3 regions of the Planococcus donghaensis genome follow, and region 3 is predicted to be linked to each of the others. Evidence: riboswitches for the same ligand, from Rfam matches in the RefSeq annotation. Region 3 holds a riboswitch; each other region holds the start of a gene.
The links. Region 3 has a riboswitch for lysine ahead of BCM40_RS06535 (aspartate kinase). Riboswitches for the same ligand answer to the same signal wherever they lie in the genome.
Positions count from the first base shown of each region.

Region 1: another riboswitch for lysine. It lies ahead of BCM40_RS05460 (Na+/H+ antiporter NhaC family protein); the one in region 3 lies ahead of BCM40_RS06535 (aspartate kinase).
Region 2: another riboswitch for lysine. It lies ahead of dapA (4-hydroxy-tetrahydrodipicolinate synthase); the one in region 3 lies ahead of BCM40_RS06535 (aspartate kinase).

Region 1 is NZ_CP016543.2:1,102,766-1,104,973, reverse strand. It holds gene BCM40_RS05460 (Na+/H+ antiporter NhaC family protein) at 1-1,342, opposite strand, end outside; lysine riboswitch at 1,451-1,632, opposite strand; gene BCM40_RS05455 (bifunctional metallophosphatase/5'-nucleotidase) at 1,704-2,208, opposite strand, start outside.
Region 2 is NZ_CP016543.2:2,989,225-2,991,432, forward strand. It holds gene BCM40_RS14710 (class I SAM-dependent methyltransferase) at 1-581, opposite strand, end outside; lysine riboswitch at 688-866, shown strand; gene dapA (4-hydroxy-tetrahydrodipicolinate synthase) at 994-1,884, shown strand; gene BCM40_RS14720 (GGDEF domain-containing protein) at 1,938-2,208, opposite strand, start outside.
Region 3 is NZ_CP016543.2:1,304,159-1,306,366, reverse strand. It holds gene BCM40_RS06535 (aspartate kinase) at 1-1,215, opposite strand, end outside; lysine riboswitch at 1,342-1,516, opposite strand; gene uvrC (excinuclease ABC subunit UvrC) at 1,553-2,208, opposite strand, start outside.

The DNA of each region.
Region 1 (2,208 bases), 200 kb from region 3:
AAATCGGTGAACAATGGTCACCAAATACAGCACCTGCTAAAACTGCTGATAGTGCTGGCAATAATAGAGCTGGTTCCGCTTCAATCATAATTGTTCCAGCGATCGGTAAAAGAATACCGAAAGAACCCCAAGAAGTTCCTGTAGAAAAAGCCATAACGCCAGCTAATACAAACAATAAGACTGGCAAAATCGCTGTAGGAACATTGCCGTCAGAAACGACACCCGCTAAATATGCGCCTGTTTCTAATCCACCAATTAAGGAAGTCAATGACCAAGCAAATATTAGGATTAAAACGGCACCCATCATAGATTTGATACCTGCCCAGATCCCTTTGCCAATCCAGCCAACATTAGCTGTTTTGTTTGTTTTCATTTGTAGTGCGTAAAGAATAATAGATGTTAAAGCACCTAATACTCCCCCTACTAATAATGAAGCTGGTACATCGGTATTTTCAAAGATTAACCAAATATCAAATACTTGGCCAGCATTTTGGTAGCCAGTCCAAATCATTGCAACCACTGTTCCAACGATCAACAGTAAAATCGGAAGCAATAAATCTCTCACGTGTCCATGTGAATGAGATGGAAATTCTTCTTTCATTTCACCTGGAATTGTTTTTTCAGGATCAAAAAGCTGTCCTTTTGAAATAGCTAGCACTTCGTGTTTTTTCATTTCGCCAAAATCAACATCGCGAATTGCGACAAAAAAGACGATGGCAAGTGAAGCAACCACATAAAAGTTCATTGGTGCCATCCAAAGAAATGCTTCAAGTGCAGAATATTCGACGAAAGTTTGTCCAGCTAAAATGGTAGCTATAATACCGATAATTGCTGCTCCCCAACTTGATACAGGAGAAACTACGCAAACCGGTGCTGCAGTCGAATCAATAAAGTAAGCGAGTTTCGCACGCGAAACTTTGTATTTGTCTGTAATTGGACGTGCTACTTGCCCAACAGTCAATGCATTAAAATAATCATCGATAAAGATGACCATTCCAAGAACAACCGTTAATACTTTGGCACCACGGCGAGATTTAATGTGATTTGATGCCCATTCGGCGAAAGCATGACTGCCTCCTGAGAGACTAACAAACGCTGTAATAACTCCCAACAATAGTAGAAACAATAGGATAAAGACATTATAAGCGTTAAAACCGCCGTCCCAAAAAATAATTGCGAATGATGTAGCAAGTTCCTGCAAGGCCTCAAGTGGCGAAAACCACGTAAGGATAATAGCTGCTGCCACAATACCTGCACCTAATGACAATAGTACACGGCGTGTTAATAGGACCATTACAATTGCAATAATCGGTGGCAAGATCGAAAAAATTGTATTCTCCAAAATAACTCCTCCTTATTTTTGATGGGTGAAATTGAGACAAAAAAGGCTGACCTCTCCACTTGGATTCAGTCAGCCTTCTACAATTCGTCTGTGCGATAAAACATCAAACAACCCTGTAGCCCTCCATTCAAACTTGCGCTCAAATGACAGTGACATTCTTGTTCAGAATGACCCCAATCCACTTCCTATGACCATAAGAAATAAATTTCGGCAAAACTTCCTTTCAGATGCGTTCAACGCGGTCACACTCGCGCACCCTACTGATTAGTCCTGCAGCCTCTACCCACCATTATAACTTTCTTCTTTAGCATAGCCCAAAATCACTACAAAATCAACTGAATATATATTCCAACTGTCATTACTATTTTATCGCTTTGTTATGAAAATATTGACCGAATACATCACGCAGAAATTCTGGCATGAAATATGTTTTCGTCGCTCTTTTTAAACTCGGGAAAAAATAACCAAATGTCAGCATGTCTAACGTAACCAATTGATATTTTTGATCGTGTACAACCCGTTGACCTTTAATATAAAGACGGCGGTCAATGATTTCCATGTTCAAATGAATCATTTTACCAAATACTGCTCCGCGGAAACCCATTCCTTTTAACTCAATTTGTGGCCATTCTGAATTTAAAGACTGCAAATAAATCTCTTTTAATTCTGCACCGCTTAACTCCACTACACACGGATTAATCGGATGAGGCAACATTTTATGAAAATTATATCGTGTCATCGCACCTTCATGTATATCTTCCATAAATATACCGGCGTTAAATAATGCACAATCTGCACCTGTGAATTCAATCATTGCTTGCCCAAATAACGTGGCAAGCTCTGAATCCTTAAACCACTCTGCCTTC
Region 2 (2,208 bases), 1.6 Mb from region 3:
AATCGTTCACGCGGTTCTTTATGGAAATCGGGCAACTGAATTTCTTTTACTAATAGAAAAGCTGTGCTCGTTTCTAAGTACTCGCTATACTCTTGTGGGGCAAAAAATAAAACGATATCGACTGTTCGCGGAGCCTCTTCAGCAGAGCGCAAAACATTATTGAGAAAAGAGATGAATACTTGCACTGAAAAAGGATTAAAAAAGTAAAATTTATTGTCTTGGTCTGCGACTTGGTAGTCTTGTGCTAAGCAATTATAGAAGCTAATGCTCGACTCAGCGTCTTCGTGCTGCTCAAGATACCTTTTTTTATTTTCAAGAGCTTCAGCGTAAAATACCGGATTCATCTCAATTCCAGCACTTTTTGTTCCAAAGAAATGATAAACATAAAAGTTTAAACGTCCTTTGCCACATCCAACATCGACAAGTTGATCTTCTGAAATCACCGGATAATGTGTGAACAACACATCGAGTAAATCATACGGAGTTGGCTCATAGCGATGATGATGTAGAGAATCGGTAAATCCTTGTTGGTGCCCCACAGTTATGATGTTTAGGTGATTGTCATACACTTGCTCGTCCATTTCGTCCCACTTCCTTCCTCACTAAAATTTTACGTTTTCATCTTGCAATTAACAGAGATATTTGTTATAGTACAGCTAATTCAATATTTCTTGCTCCATTTTTATGGAGTAGGATAGAGGCGCAAAAACCATCAGTACGCAAAATGAGGACGATGAGGTCCATTGACGTTTGCCGAAAGGGGGATTTGCCGAAGTGACGGAAAGCTCATATTTCCGTGCGCTGGGTCTGTATTTAACAAATGCAGGACTGTCATATAGGTAACTATATGGAGGGCTATCTGATGCACAGGAACGAATGGTAAACATTGTTTCTACTGCAGCAACAGGACCCCCTGTTGCTGCTTTTTTGTTTATTCCTGACTGGCCCCTCACCTCTAAGCTACGAAAAAAATTAGAAAAGGGTGTGTTGTTTATGAATTTCGGCCAAATTATTACAGCAATGGTAACACCGTTCGACCAACAAGGAGAAATCGATTTCCCAGCAACCAAAAAACTAATCGAGCATTTAATCGCGAACGGCTCTGATGGCCTTGTTGTTGCCGGTACAACAGGTGAATCACCTACCTTATCAATCGAGGAGAAAGTAGAGTTATTCCAATTTACCGTAAACACAGTCGCGGGTCGAATTCCGGTTATTGCAGGAACGGGATCGAATAATACGCGTGCTTCTATTTCATTGACGCAACAAGCAGAAGAAGTCGGTGTTGACGGCGTCATGCTTGTAACGCCATATTACAATAAACCTTCACAAGAAGGCATGTACCAACATTTCCAAGCGATCGCCGAGTCTACGAATTTGCCTGTGATGCTTTATAACATTCCTGGTCGCAGCGTAGTTAATTTGTCTCCTGAGACAATCATTCGCTTATCCCAAATTAGCAATATTGTTTCCGTTAAAGAAGCGAGTGGCGATTTAGACGCCGCAGCACAAATTATCGAAAATACGCCTGACTCTTTTACTGTTTACAGCGGTGATGATAGCTTAACACTGCCAATGCTATCAATCGGTGGAACTGGAATTGTTTCGGTTTCTGCACACATTATTGGCAACGATATGCAAGACATGATCACAAGCTTTAAAACAGGTGATGTAAAAACAGCAGCAGCTATTCACAGACGCTTAGTGCCTACGATGAAAGCATTGTTTGCTGCACCAAATCCAACTCCAGTTAAAGCAGCTCTTAACATTACGGGCGTTCAAGTAGGCGGCGTTCGCTTGCCAATGATTCCATTAACAGTAGAAGAAACCGTGACGTTACGTGCATCTTTACCTGATTTGCATTCAAAAGCAGTAACAAACTAAAGCCGAAAAAACGCTGAAGTTCATCATGAACTTCAGCGTTTTTTTGATTTGATTTATATTAGTCCGTAAGCACAATTTCTGCCGTCTGCTTTTGCTTTGTAAAGGTAACTGTCTGCCCGCGACAGCCAGCTGCTAGTATCATCACCAGGCAAATATACCGCGACTCCAATACTGACAGTAACCGATACACTCTGCCAATTAGCTACCTCCATATGCTTGCATATGGCATCGCCTGTAGCCAATCCTTCTTCTGCACCCATATCTGGCATAATAATCACAAATTCTTCTCCACCAAGACGTGTCACAATGCCAGTTGATCCGACA
Region 3 (2,208 bases):
TTCTTCAGACAAACCGTAAGCTTCGTGCAAAGCATTTGCTGATTTTGTCATATCAATTTCGGGTACTACGACAGAAATCTTTATCTCTGATGTGCTGACCATTTTAACTGGTATTTCTTTTGTTCTTAAAATATCAAACATACGTGCAGCAACCCCTGGGTTTGACACCATGCCTGATCCTACTATTGAAACTTTTGACAAACCAACTTCCACATTTAATGATAGGAACCCAATTTCTTCTTGTGCTTCAGTTAGAACACGGCGCGTTTCTTCGAGACTTTCTTGACTGATCGAAAAAGAAACCGAAGGCGGAAACTCGTCGCTAATACTTTGAACGATGATATCAACGTCAATTTGATTTTCTGCTAGCTTATTAAAAATATTAGCAAGCGAGCCATTAAACGGTTTTTTATAAGTGACAGTTACACGCGCGACTCCAGGTTCAAATGCCACGCCTCTAACGATTAAGTTTGTTTCCACAGTGATCACCTCTTGTATGATTGTGCCAGGCTCGTCTGAATAACTTGCTCTGACAGATAATGGTACATGATTGTTTTTTGCGAATTCGACTGCTCGCGGATGCAGTACACCCGCCCCAAGATTGGCCAGCTCTAACATTTCGTCATAAGAAATTTGCTGGAGTTTACGCGCACCCGTGACATATCTTGGATCAGATGTATAAACGCCATTAACGTCTGTATAAATTTCACATTTCTCTGCTTTTAAAGCAGCTGCAAGCGCTACTGCTGTCGTATCTGATCCACCTCTACCAAGTGTGGTAATATTGCCGATTTTGTCTACGCCTTGGAAACCAGCCACTACACAAAAATAGCCTTTATCCAATACACGTTCAAGGCGTTCTGTATGAATCTGTTCGATGCGTGCGTTGCGCGGAACCGATTCGGTTTCGATTCCAGCTTGCCAACCGGTAAATGATAAAGCTTCATGACCCAATTTTTTAAAAGCCATCGCCAATAAAGAAATCGTTACTTGCTCTCCTGTGGCTAATAACATATCCATCTCACGCTTTGGCGGATTTGATGAAATTTCCCCAGCTAACCCGAGTAATGTATCGGTTGTTTTGCCCATCGCCGAAACAACAATGACAACGCGTTTGCCTTTTTCTTTTTCACGAATTGCTCTTTTCGCCACACCAATAATTTTTTCCGGTGTCGCAACAGATGTTCCACCAAATTTCATAACAATTGTTTCCATTCTATCCACTCCCACATTTAGTATGTGGCCCTCAAAATGACTAGTGATTTTTCAACTAGACACGAAAAAAGGCAGCCCACCGCATACGCGGCAAACTACCTCTTTTATCATGTACGAAAAACGTCCATGTGAGATAGCCCTCCAGAGATTGACTCTGACAGCCCTGCACTTCTTAAATGCAGAACCAGCATGCGCAATAGCAGTAAAACGCACACTTCGGCGATCGCCCCTTTCACCATCCATCTCAGATTCTGCAAATCTCCGAATGCTTACTATTGACGTCCGCGCCTCTATCATCACTTTTCCAAGTGATTTAATTATTCACTACAATACCACGTTATGATTCACTTGGCAATGTATCTTCTGTGAAATGCTTTTCGATGGACTGTGCCAAAGCTTCCGGCATTCCCGCTTCTTTAATTTCCTCTACAGATGCTTCTTTAATTTTTTTGACAGATCCAAAATGCTTTAGCAATTGCTGTTTCCGTTTCGGCCCTACGCCTTGCAGACCGTCTAGTGCGGATTGTATTGAATTCTTACCACGCAATTGACGATGAAACGTAATAACAAATCGGTGAACTTCGTCTTGTATTCGTTGCAACAAATAAAAAGCTTCACTCGTTCGTTTAAGCGGTACAATTTCAGCTGGTGAACCGTATAATAATTGTGAAGTTTGGTGCTTGGTGTCTTTTGCAAGTCCCGCAATAGGAATCGACAAACCAAGTTCATCTTCTAAAATTTCACGCGCCGACTCCATTTGTCCTTTCCCACCATCGATAACGATCAAATCTGGTAAAGGTAAACCATCTTTTAAAACACGTGAATAGCGTCGACGAATCACTTCACGCATTGCTGCATAATCATCCGGTTTTGATGCGTTTCGTGTTTTGTATTTACGGTAGTCTTTTTTAGATGGTTTCCCGTCAATAAACGTAATCATTGCGGAAACAGCATCTGCACCTTGAATGTGCGAGTTATCAAAAGCTTCAATAC